DNA from 2 places in the Clostridium beijerinckii genome. Region 1 is predicted to be linked to the other one. Evidence: predicted binding sites of a transcription regulator. Region 1 holds the regulator's gene; the other holds the start of a gene.
What was found. Region 1 encodes HrcA, which represses chaperone genes, less so after heat shock. Its sites were predicted from a motif close to TGTTAGCACTCNNNNNNNNNGAGTGCTAACA; they were not measured.

Region 1 (11,245 bases):
CATGGTAAATCAACCCTTGCGGATAGATTACTTGAAACTACAGGAACCTTAACTAAAAGGGAAATGGAAGAACAAGTTCTAGATAATATGGAGATAGAAAAAGAAAGAGGAATTACAATAAAGTCTCAAGCAGCGAGGCTTGTATATAGAAGAGACGATGGTGAGGAATACATTCTTAATTTAATTGACACTCCAGGACATGTAGATTTTAATTATGAAGTTTCAAGAAGTTTAGCAGCTTGCGAAGGAGCGATATTAGTTGTTGATGCAACACAAGGTATTCAAGCTCAAACTTTAGCTAATTGCTATTTAGCGTTAGATAATGATTTGGAAATTGCACCAGTAATAAATAAAGTTGATCTGCCTTCTGCAAGACCCGATGAAGTTAAGAAAGAAATTGAAGATGTAATAGGAATTCCAGCAGAAGAAGCTCCTACTATATCTGCTAAAACAGGGCTTAATATAGGTGATGTATTAGAGTGTGTTGTTAAAACTATACCTTCACCTGATGGCGATGAAGAAGCTCCTTTAAAAGCATTAATTTTTGATTCTTACTACGATAGTTATAAGGGCGTTGTATGTATAGTTAGAGTAATAGACGGAAGAGTAAAGATTGGAACTAAAATTAAATTGATGGCTACGAATAAAGTTTATGACGTTACTGAAGTCGGAGTGTTTACTCCAGGAGTGCTTCCAATCAGTGAGTTAAGTGCTGGTGATGTTGGATATGTAACAGCATCCATAAAAAATGTTAGAGACGCAAGAGTTGGAGATACTATAACTGAAGCTAATAGACCAACCGAAACAGCACTTCCAGGTTATAAACCTGCTATACCAATGGTCTATTCAGGAATATACCCAGTTGATGGAGCAAAGTATGATGAATTAAGAGAAGCTCTTGAAAAGCTACAAATAAATGATGCGGCATTAAGCTTTGAGCCGGAAACATCCATTGCTTTAGGTTTTGGATTTAGATGTGGATTCTTAGGATTATTACATATGGAAATAATTCAAGAAAGAGTTGAAAGAGAATTTAATTTAGATATAATTACTACTGCACCATCTGTTATATATAAAGTAATCAAAACTGATGGGGAAATATTAGAAATAACAAATCCAACTAACCTACCACCTTTGACAGAAGTGGATTATATGGAGGAGCCAGTAGTTAAGGCATCGATAATAACCCCAAAAGACTATGTTGGAGCAGTTATGGAGCTGTGTCAAGATAGAAGAGGTGTATACATAGATATGCAATATATAGAAGAAACTAGAGCTGTTGTAAATTATGATATACCACTGAACGAAATTATATATGATTTCTTTGATACATTAAAATCTAGAACTAGAGGATATGCATCTTTAGACTACGAATTTAAAGGATATATTAGAACTAAATTAGTTAAGTTAGATATATTATTAAATGGGGATGTAGTTGATGCATTATCAATGATAGTTCCAGAGGAGAGAGCTTACCATAAAGGAAGAGGAATAGCTGAAAAGCTAAAAGAAATTATCCCAAGACAATTATTTGAAATTCCAATTCAAGCAGCAGTAGGATCTAAAATTATAGCAAGAGAAACCGTAAAAGCTATGAGAAAAGATGTATTAGCTAAATGTTATGGTGGAGATATCTCAAGAAAGAAGAAGCTGCTTGAAAAGCAAAAAGAAGGAAAGAAGAGAATGAGACAGGTTGGTTCTGTTGAAGTTCCACAAGAAGCATTCATGGCGGTATTAAAGGTAGATTAGTTAGTATAAGTAATATAAAATAGAATACTTTATACATGTAAATTATATTTATTTAAAAAGTAATTCTAAAAAACTAGCCAATGTATAAAATAAAAATATATTATTTTTGAGGAATTATTTGTATAATATTAATTAGTATTATACAAATAATTATTTTAATGCCGGTTTGGGAGGGGTTTGAATGTTTTTAAATGAGTTAAAGAAAAATGAAGGAATTGCATTTATGCAATTGGTTAAAATCCTTGCAGATTCAGACAATGTTTTTGCGAAAGAAGAGAAAAATCTTTACAATGACTATCTAAAAGAGCTAAATATAAATGAAAGTGAAATATCAGAATCAGATCTAAGTTCCGTATGTGAAACTCTAAAAGGTTCGTCTAATAGATGTAAAAATATTATTTATTTTGAACTAATAGGCCTTGCTCTTATTGATGGAGAATATAATGAAGAAGAAGTTGAACTTTTAGAAAAGCTAGGTGAAACGTTGGGTATAACACGTAGCAAGAGAATAGCATTTGCTAATTATTTTTACAATTTTGTAGATGTATATGGTTTTTCAGTTGTAGATGCAGAAAGTAAAATTGCCTTATTAAAAGAACAGGCGGAAAAATTATTAGCATAGATAGTTTTGGATATGAAAAAAGCATGATGTATATTATCTAAGAATAAATAATAAAGAATGAATGATAAAAGTGAGAATATCTATTGAAATTTAAATTAAAGGTGAACACACACCTTATAGGTTTAAATGAAGGGTAAAGGCTCCTCTAGTTATTCATTCTTTATTTTTGTTTTATTAAGAAAAATATTTAATAATATATTGGAGGAAAAATTAATGAGGGACATATCCTTATATATACATATTCCTTTTTGTAAACAGAAATGTTTTTATTGCGATTTTCCATCTTATTCAGGAAAAGAAGAATTAATGAACGAATATATAGAAGTGTTAAGCAGCGAAATATTACAAAAAGGAAAAGAATACAGAATAAGTAGTATATTTATTGGAGGAGGAACGCCATCCTACTTGAATGACTCAAGTCTAGAAAAACTACTAGGTACTTTAAATAAATTGGATTTAAAGGATAATTTGGAGTTTACAGTAGAGTGTAATCCAGGTACATTAAATGAAAAAAATCTAAATATTATGAAGAAACATAATGTTAATAGGATTAGCATGGGATTACAATCAACAAAAAACTCTTTATTAAAAGATATTGGAAGAATACATAGCTATGAAGAATTTGAAGAAAATTATTTTCTTGCTAGAAAGCTAGGATTCAATAATATAAATGCAGACTTGATGTTTGGGTTACCTAATCAAACTATTGAAGATTGGGAATGTTCTTTGCGAAAAGTAGCAGAACTTGAACTAGATCATATATCTGCATATAGCTTGATTATAGAAGAAGGAACTCGGTTTTATAATTTATATGAAGAAGATAAGTTGAATTTACCTGAAGAGGATAAAGAACGAATTATGTATTTAACCACTAAAGACATATTGAATGGGTATGGATATCATCAATATGAAATATCTAATTATTCAAAAAAGAACAAAGAGTGCTTTCATAATAAAGTTTATTGGAAATGCGATGAATACTTGGGATTAGGCGTATCGGCTAGTTCGTTTATAGATAAAAAAAGAATTAAAAATATAGACAATATTCAGTACTATATTAAAAGAATAAATAATAAAGAAAGTGTAATTGAAGAAATTCACATAAATAATATTAAAGATGATATGGAAGAATTTTTATTTATGGGGCTTAGGATGATTAAAGGGATAAAATTAGAGGAATTTAAAGAGCGATTTAATAAAGATATATATGAAGTGTATGGCGAAATTATTGAAAAAAATATTAAAAAAGGATTATTAATTCATAATTCGGGAAATCTATATCTAACTTCGCATGGGATAGAAATATCCAACTATGTAATGAGTGATTTCATTTTATCTTAATGGATTCTCTCATGAAAAGTTTAAAGAAAGATTAAGTGCAATTATAAAATTATATTGTATAGAGAAATAGAGAAAATAGGAGATATAAGGAGTTAAATTGACAAAATTGCTTTATTATTAACGTTAAGTAGCTATAATAAATATAAATAGAATTGACAAAAAACATCATAAATAATATATTAAAAACATAGTCATTAGCACTCGAGGTTAATGAGTGCTAACAAAAAGAGGTGAGGTTATGAGTATTGATGACAGAAAAATAAGAATACTTCAAGCTATTATCAATGACTATATTCGAACAGGAGATCCTGTAGGATCAAGAACTATTGCTAAAAACTATAATTTAGGTATTGGGTCCGCAACAATAAGGAATGAGATGGCTGACCTTGAAGATATGGGATACTTAGAACAACCTCATGCTTCTGCAGGAAGAATTCCTTCTAGTAAGGGATATAGATTATATGTTGATCAGCTTATGGATAATCAGATGCTAACAGTTGAAGAAGATCTAAGAATAAAACAATATATAATCGATTCTGCAATGCTTGAAGTAGATAAAATAGTTAAGCAAACTAGCGCCTTATTGTCAGAACTTACTAAATTAACTTGTGTAATTGAGACACCATCAGTAAAAAGGAGCTTTATAAAGTCAATTCAGCTAATTAAAGTTGATGATCATAATTTAGTATCAGTTTTCTTAACAGATACTGGTGTTATAAAGAATCATATAATGAAGCTAAATAATAGAGTTCCTGAAGTTGAAACTTTAACACGAATAAATGAAGTTATAAATAATAGATTGGTAAATCTTTCTATACAAGAAATTAATTTAGAAGTAATTAATAACTTAAAAAAGGATCTAGGAGCCTATGAAGAAATATTTAATGCTTTATTGCCTATTTTATATGAGACACTAAACGCAGCGGATTCTACAGAAGTATTCATGGAGGGAACTACCAACATATTTAATTATCCTGAATATAACGATATTGATAAAGCAAAAGAAATGTTATCGCTTTTGAATGATAAAGAAGCTTTGATGGAGCTGTTTAATCCTCAAGACAATATAACAGTCAGTATAGGGGATGAAAACTATAAGCCACAAGCTAGAGATTGTAGTATAATATCTGCTGAATATTCCTTTAAGGATAGGCCTATTGGGAAAATTGGATTAATTGGACCTAGAAGGATTAATTACTCAAAGGTAATAACTATTATGTCAGAAGTTATAAAAGAGCTTAATAATATATTGAGCAATCCAAAATAGATGTTAGATTTGAAGAGAAGAGGTGTGTGTTAGATACATGGAAGAAAATAGAGATGTTAAAAATGAAGAACTAGAAAAAGAAGAAATTGCAGATGAAGTAGCAGAAAAGGATAATGAGACTCAAGAAAGTAATGATGCAGCAGAAACAAATGAAGCTAGCAAAGAGGCTTCAGAAAATATAGAAGCTGCGGAGGAAGATCAAGAAGATTTAGTAAAAAATCAAGAAGAGGAAAATAAGAAGTTGAGAGAAGAATTAGATGCGACAAAAGATAGACTTTTAAGATTAACAGCTGAATATGATAACTATAGAAAAAGAACAGCTAAAGAAAAAGAAGGAATATATAGCGATGCATATGTAGATGTATTAAAAGAGATTGTTCCTATTCTTGACAATTTAGAAAGAGCTGTTGCAGCTGATGGTAGTATTGAAGACTTGAAAAAAGGAATTGAAATGACAATAAAGGGATGCAAAGATTCATTTGCAAAACTTGGTGTTGAAGAAATAGATGCTACTGGAGAATTTGATCCTAATCTTCATAATGCAGTAATGCATATAGAAGATGAAGAATTAGGTAAAAATGTAGTAGCGGAAGTTTTCCAAAAGGGATATAAGAAAGATGATAAGATAATAAGGCATACTATGGTTAAAGTTGCTAATTAGAAATAGGAACAAGTTTCTTATTAAAATATATAGATAGAATTTAAAAATAATAAACTGAAAAATTCAATTTTAAATAAACTAATAAAGTTTTAGGAGGAAAATATCATGGGAAAGATTATAGGAATTGATTTAGGAACTACAAATTCATGTGTAGCAGTTATGGAAGGTGGAGAACCAACAGTTATAGCAAACTCAGAAGGTGCTAGAACTACTCCTTCAGTAGTATCATTCCAAGCAAATGGAGAAAGATTAGTTGGTCAAGTAGCTAAAAGACAAGCAATTACTAATCCAGATAAAACAGTTATTTCAATAAAAAGACATATGGGAACTGGATATAAAGTTGATATAGATGGAAAACAATATTCACCACAAGAAATTTCTGCTATGGTTTTACAAAAAATAAAAGCAGATGCAGAAGCTTACTTAGGTGAAACAGTAACTCAAGCAGTTATTACTGTACCAGCTTACTTCAATGATAGCCAAAGACAAGCAACTAAGGATGCTGGTAAGATTGCAGGGCTTGAAGTATTAAGAATAATCAACGAACCAACAGCAGCATCATTAGCTTATGGTTTAGATAAAACAGATTCAGCTCACAAAATCCTAGTTTATGACTTAGGTGGTGGTACTTTTGACGTATCTATTCTAGATCTTGGAGATGGAGTATTCGAAGTATTATCAACTAACGGTGATACAAAGCTTGGTGGAGATGACTTTGATGAAAAGATAATGAAATATATTGCAGATGAGTTTAAAGCTTCAAATGGAATTGACTTAATGCAAGATAAAATGGCAGTTCAAAGATTAAAAGAAGCTGCTGAAAAGGCAAAAATTGAATTATCAGCATCTCAACAAACAAACATTAATTTACCATTTATTACTGCTGATGCAACAGGTCCAAAGCATATAGATTTAACATTAAGCAGAGCTAAGTTTAATGAAATTACTCATGACTTAGTTGAAAGAAGTATTGAGCCTATGAGAAAGGCATTAGCTGATGCTAAACTTTCATTAAATGATATAGATAAAATAATCTTAGTTGGTGGTTCAACAAGAATTCCAGCAGTAGTAGAAGCTGTTAAGAACTTTACAGGAAAAGAACCATCTAAGGGAGTTAACCCAGATGAATGTGTTGCAGTTGGTGCAGCTATTCAAGCAGGTGTATTAACTGGTGAAGTTAAGGACGTAGTATTACTTGATGTTACTCCATTAACACTTGGAATTGAAACAGCAGGTGGTATAGCTACTCCATTAATCGAAAGAAATACAACTATTCCAACTAAGAAGAGTCAAGTATTCTCAACAGCTGCAGATAACCAAACATCAGTTGAAATTAATGTAGTTCAAGGTGAAAGACAAATGGCTATGGATAACAAGTCACTTGGACAATTCACATTATCAGGTATAGCTCCAGCACCAAGAGGAATTCCTCAAATCGAAGTTACATTTGATATAGATGCTAACGGTATTGTTAAAGTATCTGCATTAGATAAAGGAACTGGTAAAGAAGCAAATATCACAATTACTGCTTCAACTAACTTAAGTGATGATGAAGTAGATAAAGCTGTAAAAGAAGCAGAAAAATTTGCTGAAGAAGATAAGAAGAGAAAAGAAAAAGTTGAAGCTGTAAATAACGCAGACCAAACTATATATCAAATAGAAAAGACTTTAAATGAAGTTGGAGATAAAGCTACTGAGGATGAAAAGGCAGCAGTAAGAGCTAAAATTGAAGATCTTAAGAAAGTTAAAGATGGAGATGATGTAGAAGCTATTAAAGCTGCAATCGAAGCAGTAAATCAATCATTCTATCCAATAGCTACAAAGATGTATCAACAAGCTGGTGGAGCTGAAGGAGCAGCTGATCCAAATGCAGCAGCTGGAGGAGCTCAAAGTGCACCACATGATGATAATGTAGTAGATGCTGATTTCAAAGTAGATGAAGATAAATAAGATATAAATTAGTTGTACTAAACTACAGTTATCTAATATAATAGGATAGGGAAGGCAAGATCGTCTTCCCTTTTCTACAGTAAATAAAACTAGGTGGTGAATTTAAACGAATGGCAAATAAAGACTATTATGAATTGCTTGGACTTCAAAAGGGTGCAAGTGATGATGAAATAAAAAGAGCCTTTAGAAAATTAGCTGTAAAATATCATCCGGATAGAAATCAAGGAAATGCTGAGGCAGAAGAAAAGTTTAAAGAGATAAATGAAGCTTATCAAGTACTTTCAGATCCAGAAAAGAAAGCTAGATATGATCAGTTTGGATCAGCTGCTTTTGATGGTAGTGGTGGCTTCGGAGGAGGCGGCTTTGGCGGCTTTGATGGATTTGATATGGGCGGCTTTGGAGATATTTTTGAATCATTCTTCGGAGGCGGAGGATCAAGTTCTAGAAGAAGAAATGGTCCAGTAAGAGGAAATGATATTGAGTATACAATAACGTTAACTTTTGAAGAAGCTGTTTTTGGAGTAGAGAAAGAAATTTCTGTTACTAGAAATGAAAATTGTGAACATTGTCACGGAAGTGGAGCAGAACCTGGAACTAATGCTAAGACTTGTCCAACTTGTAGCGGATCAGGTCAAGTAAGAGTTCAAAGACAAACTCCTCTTGGAAGTTTTGTATCAACGTCTACATGTGATACTTGTAGAGGTACTGGTAAAATTATTGAAAAGCCATGTTCAGAGTGTAGAGGAAAAGGTAGTGTTAGAAAAACAAGAAAGATAAAAGTTAACATACCAGCAGGTGTAGATACAGGAAATGTAATGCCTTTAAGAGGACAAGGAGAACATGGATTAAGAGGTGGAAGCCCTGGAGACTTGTATGTAAGAATTAATGTTACTCCATCAAAGGTGTTTACAAGAAAAGGAAACGATGTTTATATAGATGCTCATATCTCTATGCCTAAAGCAGCATTAGGTACAGAAATAACTGTAGCTACAGTTGATGGAAATGTTAAATATACTGTTCCACCAGGTACACAATCAGGAACTATGTTTAGATTAAAAGGCAAGGGAATACAAAGAGTTAATTCAAACGGAAAAGGGGATCAATACGTAAAAGTTATTGTTGATATTCCTAAAACATTAAATAAGGAACAGAAAGAAGCATTATATGATTTTATGAGAGCATCTGGTGAAGAATTTGATGAAGCAAATGTTCCTAAGAAGAAATTATTTGGAAAAAATAAATAAAAATATATTAAAGAAACTATTTGGATAATGTCTATAAATTAGCATTATTTCGATAGTTTCTTTTTTAGATAAAAATTCCCCGACAAAACCTATAGTTATAGTCATATTTCAAATTATAGGTTATAATATATTAAAATAATTATATTTAGGAGGAGAAAAAGTGAAGGAATTGAAGGAAAAATTATTAATAGAAATAGAAGAGTTTAGAGAATTAGGCAATAAGTTTTTATCTGGTGAAGTATCTATTATGGATTTTAAAAAAGTTTCTGGGGGAATGGGGGTATACTCAGAACGTAATAAAAAAGAATTCATGATAAGACTAAGAATTCCTTCAGGAATTAGCAGCTTTGAGAATATGAATTGGCTATGTGATATAGCTGATAAATATAATTTAGATAAATTTCATTTAACTACAAGAGAAGCAGTGCAGTATCATAATTTAACGATAGACCAGGTTTGTGGAATAATGAAGGATGGTATAGATAATGATATATATTCTAGAGGAGGCGGCGGAAACTTTCCAAGAAATGTAGCTATGTCTCCACTATCAGGTGTAGATAAAGATGAAGCGTTTGATGTGACACCATATGCATTAGCTGTAAATAAACATTTTTTAAGCAAAATAACATCATACAAATTTCCAAGAAAGTTTAAAGTATCTTTTTCAAGCAGCGACTCAGATCAGGGGCATTGTAATGTAGCCGATTTAGGGTTTTTAGCAACAATTAAAGATAATGAAAAGTATTTTAGAGTTTTTATGGGAGGCGGAATTGGAAGAAATCCTCAGGTTGCAGTTGAATATGATGAGCTTATAAAACCAAGTGAAGTTTTATATCATGTAGAAGCTATGACAAGTTTATTCGTAAAAGAAGGTAACTATGAAGATAGAAATAAAGCTCGTATAAGATATATATTAGAGAGAATGGGCAAGGAAAAATTCATAGAAACATATAAGGAACATTTAAAAGATGTGTTAGATAATAATGAATTAGATTTATTTGTAGAATCTAAGGAAATTACTAAAGAAGGTAAAGAAATTGAGCTAACCCATTCAAGATTATATTCACAAAAACAAAAAGGATTATACAGTGTGTATTTCCATCCAATTGGCGGACAAATTTCTGTTAAGACATTAAGAGAAATTTTAGATAAATTAAAAGCAGTAAAAGACTTAGAAATAAGACTTACCATGACAGAAGGTTTATATTTTAGAAACTTAAATGGTGATGAAGCTAAAGAACTTTTAAATGTAACACAAAATATTGGAGGAGAAACAGCTCTTCAGCAAAGTGTATCATGTATTGGAGTGCCAATATGTCAAGTTGGAATTTTAGAGAGTCAAAAAATGCTTAACAATATAATTAATTACTTTGCAGAAAAAGGTTATAATAAAGATATACTTCCAAGAGTTCATATATCAGGATGTGGAAATTCATGTGCAGTTCATGAAGTCGTTGGTATCGGACTTACAGGAAAACGTAAAAAAGTTGGAGATGCTGTTGAAGATGTATTTGAATTACATATTAATGGATCATTTGAAACAGGAAATGCAAGGCTCGGAAAAGTTTATGGTGACTTACTTGCTAGTGAAATACCAGAGTTTTTATATGAATTATCATTATATATAGAGAATAAAAATATGAATTTTTATGAGTTCGTAGAAAATAACGGGGATGAACTATTAAAAATAATAGAGAAATATAAAAAATAAGTCATAATATACAGAAGTTAAAATAGTACATTCTCTTAAGTAGGAGATGTACTATTTTTTATATTTAATAATAATAGAGGGGATAAGTATTAAATCAGATGAATTTTTAGATAAACAATTTAGGGGGCAAGAATTTTTAATTAGTATTAAGAAAGTATAAAAATACTTTGAGATAAAAGATTCAGCACAGATATTTGAGTAATTTGCAATACCTGTATATTTTTGAGATAAAAATTGCAATAATAATTTTTATAGGTATAATTATTATGAAGGATATGGCCGATTAATAAAATAATAAGACGGTATGAGAGTCTTGTTTATATAATATTGTGTCGATAAGTTCAATTTAATGATCTAAAAAACTTAATGGCAGTGAAGTGCTATTTTTAAAAGCTTATAAAAGATGGAGTGAACTAACATGAGAATGAGAAAAAAACCGTGGGCAAGACCTGAGCTTGAAGGTTGCGATTTTTTTGTTATAAATCCGAAAGAATATAAAGGCAAGTGGAAAGAATTTTTCGGTAATGATAAACCAATATATCTAGAACTTGGATGTGGGAAGGGAACTTTTATGGCAGTTCATGCCTCCGAGAATCCAGATATAAATTATATTGCAATTGACATAAAGGATGAGGTATTAGGATTAGCAAAAAGAAATATAGAAAAGGCTTATGAAGAAAAAAATAGGGAGACTGATAAT
Region 2 (11,245 bases), 670 kb from region 1:
CTAAGACCTCTTGTTTTGCTTTTTCATACCCATCGCAATATCCTTGCTTGTATCCAGCTGTCTCTCCCGCAGTTTCTCCTGCAGTATTTCCATCCTCATAACCATCACGATATCCATCTTTATAGCCATCATTATATGCATCTTCCAACGCATCAGCTAAACAGTCATTATTTACGTTAGCGCCAAGAGTTCCATTACCACAAGGATTACAATTTCTACTATCCATCTCTCCACGTTCTTCTTCACAATTACAACGTCTGCAATTTCTATTATTTCTGTTTTCCATTATTTCCTCTCCTTCGTAATCAGCATTAATTTTCGTTTAATCATTGCTAAAGCGCTTAGTTAAAGTATTACTAGGATCAAATTATTATTGATCTGCCTATAAAATTTAATACCTATCTAATAATATATTATGCTGTTATATTTTATTTGCTATTAGTTAGAGAAAATATGTATTTACTGCTTTAAAAATATTATTCAGAAAATCTAACGTTAGTAGTGTTGTCATTGTAAATTTCTTTCCTACCGTTTTTTACTCCTTTTCTCATTTATCACCTCTCTAAAAAATCAACAAAAAAAGTAGCTTAGATGTTACCTTTTTTAGATAATATCTAAGCCACTAAATTTTTTATTATATTTTCTTTGAGTGTCTATACACCTTATTTAATAAGACTCAATCCTATTCCCATTCTATAGTAGCTGGTGGTTTTGAAGTTATATCGTAAACAATTCTGTTTACTCCCTTAACTTCATTTACAATTCTTCTGCTTACTAAATCTAAAATTTCGTATGGAATTCTCGCCCATTCAGATGTCATTGCATCACTTGATGTAACAGCTCTTAAAGCAATTGTATGAGAATATGTTCTTTCATCTCCCATAACTCCAACAGAACGGATATTAGGTAAGCATGCGAAGTATTGCCAAATAGATTCATCAAGATTTGCATTTGCAATCTCTTCTCTGAATATTGCATCTGCTTCTCTAACTATTTCAAGCTTTTCTTCTGTAATTTCACCTAAAACTCTAATAGCAAGACCAGGACCTGGGAAAGGCTGCCTCCAAACTAATTTGTGAGGAATTCCAAGCTCTTCTCCTACTGCTCTAACTTCATCTTTAAATAATTCTCTTAATGGTTCTATAAGCTCAAATTGCATATCTTCTGGAAGTCCACCAACATTATGATGAGATTTTATAGTTGCTGATGTCTTAGTTCCACTTTCTACGATATCTGGGTAAATTGTTCCTTGAACAAGATAATCAATTTGACCAAGTTTTTTAGCTTCTTCTTCAAAAACTCTTATAAATTCTTCACCAATTATTTTTCTCTTAGTTTCTGGATCTGATACTCCTGCAAGTTTTCCAAGGAATCTATCTGAAACATTAACTCTCTTAATGTTCATATCAAATTCCTTCTTAAATACTCTTTCAACAGTATCGCCTTCATCTTTTCTTAATAAACCATGATCAACAAATATACAAGTTAGGTTGTGACCAATAGCCTTATGTACAATCATTGCTGCTACTGAAGAGTCAACTCCACCAGATAAAGCACATAATACTTTCTTATCCCCCACTAATTCTTTTATTTCTTTTATTTTTTCTTCTGCAAAAGATCCCATAGACCAGCTGTTTTCTAAGCCACAAATATTATGTATAAAGTTCTCTAACATTTTTTGCCCAAATTGAGTATGTTCAACTTCTGCATGGAATTGAACTCCATAAAGCCTTTTTTCTTCATTTTCCATAGCTGCAACAGGACAAACTTCTGTAGTTCCTATTACCTTAAATCCTTTTGGAGCTTCTTCAATATAATCAGTATGACTCATCCAAGCTATACCATAAGTTTCGATTCCTTCAAATAATTTAGATGATTTATCTAATTTTACATTTGTTTTTCCATATTCTCTTACTGGTGCTGTCGCAACTTTTCCACCTAATAAATGCGCCATTAATTGATCACCATAGCATATTCCAAGTACTGGAACGCCTAATTCAAATACTTCTTTTTCTACTGTTGGAGTATCTTCTCCATAAACACTATTAGGTCCGCCTGTGAATATTATACCCTTGGGATTTTTAGCTTTTATCTTTTCTATAGTATAGTCATATGGAATAATCTCGCAATAAACGCCACATTCTCTTACTCTTCTCGCTATTAGTTGGTTATATTGTCCACCAAAATCAACAACTAAAACTAAATCTCTTTTCATGTTCTCCTCCTAAACTCTTCTTATAAATTCTATTATCAACTAAATAAATCTTTTTATCAATAAATTGAGACAATTTTCACCGAAAATTATGAATACTAATTTAAATAATCTCTATAATTATCAGTTAATCAAATAATGCACAGTTCACATAAGTGGTATATTTCATGATTGTGAACTGTGCATTTTACTATTGTCCTACACTATAATTAGGTGCTTCCTTAGTAATGTTAATATCATGTGGGTGGCTTTCTCTTTGACCTGAAGCTGTCTGAACTACAAAATTAGCTGTTTCATACAAAATTTCAAAATTCTTTGCTCCTAAATATCCCATTCCTGACTTAATTCCACCTAATAATTGGAATATAGTATCTGAGACAAAACCTTTATAAGCTACTCTACCTTCAACACCTTCTGGTACTAATTTCTTATTTCCTTCTTGGAAATATCTATCTTTAGATCCACATTCCATAGCAGCTAAAGATCCCATTCCTCTATAAACTTTATAACTTCTTCCTTGATATATTTCCATTTCCCCTGGTGCTTCTTCACATCCTGCAAATAATGATCCCATCATTGCTGCAGAAGCTCCTGCTGCTAGTGCTTTTACTATATCTCCTGAATACTTAAGCCCACCATCAGCAATTATAGGAACTCCATACTTCTTACCTACTTCTGCACAATCCATAACTGCAGTTAATTGAGGGACTCCAACTCCAGCTACTACTCTTGTAGTACAGATTGATCCCGGTCCAATACCAACCTTAACACAATCCGCTCCAGCCTTTATTAGATCTTCTGTTGCTTCCACTGTAGCAACATTTCCAGCTATAACTTGAAGATCAGGATATATTTTCTTTATTTGTGAAACAGCATCTAAAACTCCTTTTGAATGTCCATGTGCTGTATCAAGAGTTATAACATCAACTTGTGCTTTAACTAGTGCATCAACTCTTTCCATCATGTTTCCAGTTACACCTACTGCTGCACCACATAATAATCTACCTTTTTTATCTTTTGCGGCATTTGGAAATTTTCTAACTTTTTCAATATCCTTCATTGTAATTAATCCCTTTAGGTGACCTTCACTATCAACTAAAGGTAATTTTTCTACTTTATGCTTTTTTAATATTTCTTTTGCTTCCTCTACAGTAGTATTTTCTGAAGCAGTTATTAAGTTATCTTTTGTCATCACTTCTGAAATTCTTCTTTGGTAATTTGTTTCAAATATTATGTCTCTGTTTGTAATTATCCCAATTAATTTTCCATCTTGAGTTGTTATTGGAACTCCAGATATTCTATATTGTGCCATTAAGTTCTCTGCATCCTGAATAAGATGATCTTGAGATAAAAATATAGGATCTGTAATTACTCCATTTTCTTGTCTCTTAACTCTATCTACTTCTTTTGCTTGTTCTTCAATAGTCATATTTTTATGTATTATTCCGATTCCGCCTTCTCTTGCAACAGCAATTGCCATCTTCGACTCAGTTACAGTATCCATTCCTGCACTCATTAAAGGAATATTTAATTCTATAGTCTTTGTTATTTTTGTTTTTGTGCTCACTTCTCTTGGTAATATGTCCGATTTATTAGGTACCAATAATACATCATCAAAAGTATATGCAGTCTTAATTATTTTTCCCATTATAGTTCCTCCTGTTTTTGAATTATTTATTTCATTTTTAGTATTTCATGATTTTTCACTTGCATTGCTTGTACTGTTTTTTTGTACAAAAAAAGCACATTAACCTCAAAAGTGATGTTAATATGCTAATAAATCTATAGATTTAGCCTATACTAATATCACTTATAGTCGGAAATTTACGGCTCCCGGTAGATACTCCTTGCCATATTCAAGGTATATATAAGTTTTCAAATGTGCTATATTTTAAATTAAAATTATTATAATGTATGTACAATCTAAAGTCAATAAATTTGAAGCTAAAATTGCAAATTTACTTCAATAATGTAAGTTAAATTTATTGTTATCGATATCTTTTCTATTTTTTTACATCATCTTTGATAGATCCATTATCAATCGTCGTTGGATTTAAAATATCTGTATTTTCTGTGAAATCAAATTCTGCACCATTTACTACATCATAACAATCTTTTAAACTTGTGCTACTAGTATTTAAATTACCAAATTCAACTCCATCTAAATACTTACTAATCCCTTTGTTTCTTATAGCCGAACTTACACTAGTGCTTTCACTTAGAGGAGAATCATTTTTTAAATTATATGATTCAACGGCCATTATTACTTTTCTGCATTGATCTACAACTTTAACTTTTTTCGCTTCATTTATATAGCCATTCACTTTAGGTAAAATAGCAACAGCTAAAATTCCAATAATTGCAATTACTGCAATCATTTCAATTAAAGTAAAGCCTTCTCGTTTTCTTTTCTTACACAAGCTTTTCTTTTGCGTACTATCTTTGAATTTAAATTTACATTTAATGTATAAAGAAATCATTATTCATTATCCATCTCCTATTAATGTTTTTATTTAAATTATGTCTAATAGGAAATCTTTTATACAATAAATGGAAAATATTCTCTAATAATTTCTAATATTGACTTCTAATATATAAATTTCATATAAAGTTGCATTGCTATGATTTCCATAAGCTTAAATATATAAAATACTTTTTAAAATTACATAGATATGTTAATGGCTATTAATCACTTTATTTTTTAATACTAAAAAGCAAAATAGAGAAAGTACCTATGAGCACTTTCTCTATTTATTAAATTAAATATTTATAATTCTTTAATTTATATATTTTAGTACATTCCGTCCATTCCCATTCCTGGAGCACCTGGCATTGGTGTTTCCTTTGCTGGAATATCAGCAACTGCTGCTTCTGTTGTTAAGAATGTTGAAGCAACTGAAGCTGCATTTTGAAGTGCAGATCTAGTAACCTTAGTTGGGTCTACTATTCCACCTTTTATCATATTGATATATTCTCCATGTAGTGCATCATATCCTATTCCTGGTTCACTATTCTTAACTTTTTCAATTATTACTGAACCTTCTACACCTGCATTAGTAGCTATTTGTCTTACTGGTTCTTCTAATGATTTAACTATTATATTGATACCAATTTGTGTATCCGCAACATCTGAAGTTAATTTTGCAACTTCGTTTATTACATTAACATAAGCAGTTCCACCACCTGCTACTATTCCTTCTTCAACAGCAGCCTTTGTTGCAGCTAATGCGTCTTCTATTCTAAGTTTCTTTTCTTTTAATTCTGTTTCAGTTGCTGCACCAACTTTAATTACTGCAACACCTCCAGCTAATTTAGCTAATCTTTCTTGTAGTTTTTCTTTATCAAATTCTGAAGAAGTTTCTTCTATTTGAGCTTTAATTTGGTTAATTCTTTCTTTTATTGCATTAGAATCACCTTTACCATTAACTATAACAGTGTTTTCTTTACTTACTTTAACACTATCAGCTGTACCTAGCATATCAATAGTAACATCTTTTAATTCTCTGCCTAATTCTTCAGCTATTACTGTTCCACCAGTTAATGTTGCAATATCTTGTAACATTTCTTTTCTTCTATCTCCAAATCCTGGTGCCTTAACAGCTACACAAGTAAATGTTCCTCTTAATTTATTAACTACTAATGTAGCCATTGCTTCTCCTTCAATATCTTCAGCAATGATTAATAACTTTTTACCTGATTGAACTATTTGTTCAAGTACTGGTAATATTTCTTGTATGTTAGAAATTTTCTTATCAGTTATTAATATATATGGATTTTCTAAAACAGCTTCCATTTTTTCAGTATCTGTAGCCATGTAAGGTGATACGTATCCTCTATCGAATTGCATACCTTCTACAACATCTAATTCTGTTCCCATTGATTTAGATTCTTCTATAGTAATAACGCCTTCGTTACCAACCTTCTCCATAGCATCTGCAATTAACTTACCAACTTCTTCATCAGCAGCTGAGATTGCAGCAACTCTAGCTATATCTTCTTTTCCATCTACTTGCTTAGAAATCTTTTGGATTTCTTCAACAGCTTTATCTACAGCCATTTTAATACCTGTTCTAATTAGTATTGGATTAGCTCCAGCTGTAACATTCTTTAGACCTTCTCTAATTATTGCTTGAGCAAGTAATGTTGCAGTTGTAGTTCCATCTCCTGCTACATCATTAGTCTTTGTTGCAACTTCTTTAACTAATTGAGCACCCATGTTTTCATATGGATCTTCTAATTCTATTTCTCTTGCAATTGAAACACCGTCATTTGTAATTAATGGTGCACCAAATTTTTTATCTAAAACAACATTTCTTCCCTTAGGTCCTAAAGTCACTTTAACTGTATCTGCTAATTTATCTACACCTATTTGCATAGATCTTCTTGCATCTTCTCCGAATTTTAACATCTTAGCCATTTATATCACACGCTCCTTATATATGTTATTTATTATCGTTTCTAATTGAATTTATTTTTTATATTTAAATATCTAGTTATTAACACTTTAACTATTCAACTATTGCTAGAATATCATCTTGCTTTAATATAGTATATTCTTCGCCATCAACCTTTACTTCTGTTCCAGCATATTTTGAATATAATACTTTATCTCCAACTTTTACTTCCATAGCTACTCTATTTCCGTCTACAATAGCTCCAGGTCCTACTGCAACCACTTCTGCTTCTTGTGGTCTTTCCTTTGCAGTACCAGTTAAGACTATTCCACTCTTAGTCTTTTCTTCTGCCTCTAATTTTTTAATTACTACTCTTTCACCAAGTGGTTTAATGTTCATGAAAAAACCCTCCTTAAAATATATATTATCATTTCAGTTTATTTTCTGTTAGCACTCATCATTGTCGAGTGCTAACATAATTATAATATCCTTTATACCCATATAATTCAAACATTACTTCTAATATTATATCCCATTTTTCAGCGAATATTACTCCTTATCTCAAAATATATCGCATTTACTTAAATTTTCTCCATATTATTATTAATATTATGAATTTTTAAAATAATAAAAAAACTCTAACCAAATAAACATATTACTGATTAGAGTTTTTATGACCTTATATAGAGAATAAAGCTATTAAATTTCATAAATAATTTAAAATTCTAAATACCTCATTGCCTAGATCACCTATATAATAATAGAATTTTTAATTACTTAATTATATTTCAAAATCAAGATTAATATTATCTTTCTAAATTTACATTGTGATATTCACCTAACACCTTATTAGATAATACACTCTTAATAGGTGTTTGCTGGTTTAATTTTGTAAATGGCGCTTTAGCTTTCATTACTGATACAATTTTAGCTGCCCCATTTATACAGCCACCTTCACACATCATTCCTTCAATAAAGTTTCCTTGTAACTTTCCAACCTTAGCCATTGTCATAGTTTTTTTGATATCCGCCCCACCAGAAACTTGAACTGGTTTAAAGTCTACATTAACACCTTTTTCTTGTACATAATTTTGTATTGCGGCAGTTAATCCTCCCCCAACAGCAAAATTTCTTCCAAAGATTGATGCTTCATCAACAACTATATCTTCACAAGTTGTTGGATCAACTCCAAATGCATCAAATAATGCGACTACTTCCTCAAAAGTTAATACATAATCAACTGCATCCCTTATTGAATCTATTAGTACTTCACTTTTCTTTGCAGTACAAGGCCCTATAAATACCACTTTTGCATCTTTATCTTTAGATTTTATATATCTACCCGTTGCTACCATAGGTGAAACAGTTCCAGAAATTTTCTCAACTTGATCTGGCATCATTTTTTCAATGTAACTTAGGAATCCTGGACAACATGAATTTGTCATGTAGCTATCCCCTTTTTCCATTCTCTCTACAAATTCATTACTTTCATGTACAGTAACTGCATCTGCTCCACATGCAGCTTCTAACATATCTTTAAAGCCTAATGCCTTAATTGCATTCTTAACTTGTCCATAAGTTGTTTTAGGCCCAAATTGCCCTGTTATTGCTGGTGCAACTACTGCATAAATTTTTTCTTCTTTATCCATCAATCTATTAATAACTTTAACTAATGAGCTTTTGTCTTCTATAGCTCCAAATGGACATGCTGACATGCATGCACCACAGTTTACACATTTACTTTCTGTAATTTCAGCACTCAAATCTTCTGCATTATAGCTTAATGCACCTGTTGGACATGACTTCTTACAAGGTCTCATATCTTCTGCAACAGCATCATATGGACATGCTTTTTTACACATTCCACATTCCTTACATTTATCTGGATCTATATAAGCTCTTCCATCAACATATGTAATTGCTCCAAAATTACATGCACTTTGACACTTATGAGCTATACAATTTCTACATGCATCAGTAACTTGGAACTTCTTTGTTGGGCATCTATCACATGCTTCTTTTATAACATATAATATTTGTTTTTCTTCTTCTATATTAACTAAATCTTGTCCATGTTTGCCTGTTGGTTTAAATCCTGCTGCAAGTTTTGCTCTCTCTAATACTACATTTCTTTCTCGTTCAACTGAATCTCTATACTTAGGTTCTTCTCCTACAATCATAGCATAAGGAATTTTTTCTATTTCCTCTTTACTAATATTATTTTCTTTTGCTAATACAGCAACTCTAGTAAGAACCTCGTGCTTTAAAGCTAGAAGTTGATTCTCAAACTGAAACATTATACACACTCTCCCATGAATAATTTTTATCTTACATTTATAATACAAAATAATTATAGCATACTCTTGTTAAAATTATAACAAATATTATATAATTTAAATTTTCTAAATTTTCTTAATATACGTTCTATTTTCATATGTATATATTGGTATTTCTCAGCTACTTTAGTTAAAGTTTTTTCTTGTATTTCCACTTCTTTTCAGATCTGTTTATTTACCATTATATTAGTTATATCAAGGGATTTATATGACATTTATATTATTACATCAATGATAAATTATTAACATTATTGAACATATTATTCTAATATTTCTTGACAAAATAAAAAGTCTAGGAAATAAAATCCTAGACTTTTCATTCTATAATAAACTTTTTTATTCTATCCTATACATTTATTTTATTCTCTCTCGCATAGTAGAATAAATATTGCTGCGCAAAACCTGCTAATTTACCAAACTTGTTCCTTCCAAAAATTCTAATTTTATTTAGAGACGCATCCTCTGCCCCATAAAAATGAATCATCGCACGTTTAACCCATACATCTACTGGGAATGCTGAAGTCTTTTCCATTGAAAATAACATTATGCAGTCAGCTACCTTTGAACCTACACCTTTGAATTCTTGAAGTGCATTGTGACATTCATCATCATCTAAATTTTTAATATAATCTAGATCATACTTTATATATTCATTTGTATCATTTGCTTTCAGGTCCTCTTTTGCTGTTTTAGAATTATATACATTTTTTATTGTATCAAAAATATATTTACTTCTGAAAGATGCTCCTGTCTCCTGTATTTCTTCTAATGTAGCATCTTTTATTTCATCTATATTAGGAAACGCATAGTAAGTTTTATTCTTATAAATAATTTCTTTTCCCCATTTATTAGATATTTTATTTACAGTCTTCTTTATTGATGGTATATTATTTCGCGCTGAAATAATAAAGCTAAGCAGCATTTCAAATGGATCTTGATTCAAAACTCTAACACCATATCCAAATTCAATACTTTGTTTAAGTAAAACATCTTTTGAAAGTTCATCTTTTATAACTGAATAATCTCTATCTAAATCAAAATACTTAAGCCAAATATTTTGAAAATCTTCCTTTGTAGAATTGTAAATTATTACATCATTTCCGTCTTCTTTAACTTCAATTAATCTTCCAAATGCAATTACAATAAAATTATTTTCTGCTATCTCTTCAAACCTAAAAATTTGCCCACACTCAAATATATGTTTTAATTTAAAATTGCTTAATTCTTTTATTATTAAATAATTATCATAAAATTCTACAAATTTATAATCCATTTTATTATCCGTCTCCCTTACAGTATAAAATTATTTAGTTTTTATCATCTTATAGTCTAGTATGGATATTGATGAATCCTATTCTCAGATTATGAATATTCAAATTATATGTTTATCTCTTTAGTGAAATCATTAATAAACATAATATCATATTAACTTTAGTTTAAACTTATTTCATTCATATATTCTTCTTTAAATAATATATTCTACACTAAGGTTTTTTTCTAAAGATTATGTCACAGTTTATATTGCCCATTTTCTGATGTATGCCACCTATATTATATCTTTTAACTATTTATTTTTTTAATATCCAATATTTCAATTAAATTATGCAATTAATCTTAAGAAAATAGTTATTATTTAATATATTATATCACTTACTTAACAGTAATAAAATGTTTTGTTGAATTTTACAATATTCTTTAGTTTAAAATTATTTATGTAATCTAGTAGTTATTTATATATTTCCCTAAAAATAAAAAAACCCAAGCATAAACTTGAGTTTTTCCATATATTCATGATATTATTTAGAATAATCATAGAATCCTTTTCCTGATTTTCTTCCAAGCCATCCAGCTCTAACATATTTTCTTAATATGCTACTAGCTCTGTACTTGTTATCACCTGTTTCAGTGAATAAAACATCCATGATAGCTAAGCAAACGTCTAATCCAATAAGATCTCCTAAAGCTAAAGGTCCCATTGGGTGGTTAGCACCATATTTCATAGCTGTATCAATATCTTCAACTGAAGCTATTCCTTCTTGTAGTATAAATGAAGCTTCGTTAATCATTGGGATTAATATTCTGTTTACAACGAATCCTGGAGCTTCTGCAACTTCTACTGGTTCTTTTCCAATAGCAACTGATAATTCCTTAACAGCATCAAAAGTTTCTTGAGAAGTAGCTATTCCTTTAATAATTTCAACAAGCTTCATTACTGGAGCTGGATTAAAGAAATGCATTCCGATAACTTTATCAGGTCTCTTTGTAGCTGAAGCAACTTCAGTAATTGATAAAGATGAAGTGTT

Region 2: the regulator HrcA is predicted to act here: its motif matches at 7,052-7,082, upstream of groES (co-chaperone GroES).

The regions. Positions count from the first base shown of each region.
Region 1 covers NZ_CP144906.1:1,004,501-1,015,745, forward strand. The annotation lists gene lepA (translation elongation factor 4) at 1-1,749, shown strand, start outside; gene PZA12_RS04800 (hypothetical protein) at 1,931-2,371, shown strand; gene hemW (radical SAM family heme chaperone HemW) at 2,585-3,712, shown strand; gene hrcA (heat-inducible transcriptional repressor HrcA) at 3,951-4,979, shown strand; gene grpE (nucleotide exchange factor GrpE) at 5,017-5,640, shown strand; gene dnaK (molecular chaperone DnaK) at 5,746-7,590, shown strand; gene dnaJ (molecular chaperone DnaJ) at 7,701-8,834, shown strand; gene PZA12_RS04830 (nitrite/sulfite reductase) at 8,995-10,545, shown strand; gene trmB (tRNA (guanosine(46)-N7)-methyltransferase TrmB) at 10,964-11,245, shown strand, end outside.
Region 2 covers NZ_CP144906.1:332,436-343,680, reverse strand. The annotation lists gene PZA12_RS01615 (hypothetical protein) at 1-286, opposite strand, end outside; gene guaA (glutamine-hydrolyzing GMP synthase) at 683-2,215, opposite strand; gene guaB (IMP dehydrogenase) at 2,403-3,860, opposite strand; purine riboswitch at 4,006-4,103, opposite strand; gene PZA12_RS01600 (type II secretion system protein) at 4,216-4,692, opposite strand; gene groL (chaperonin GroEL) at 5,004-6,629, opposite strand; gene groES (co-chaperone GroES) at 6,721-7,005, opposite strand; gene PZA12_RS01585 (4Fe-4S dicluster domain-containing protein) at 7,413-8,903, opposite strand; gene PZA12_RS01580 (DNA-3-methyladenine glycosylase family protein) at 9,289-10,215, opposite strand; gene PZA12_RS01575 (3-hydroxybutyryl-CoA dehydrogenase) at 10,739-11,245, opposite strand, start outside.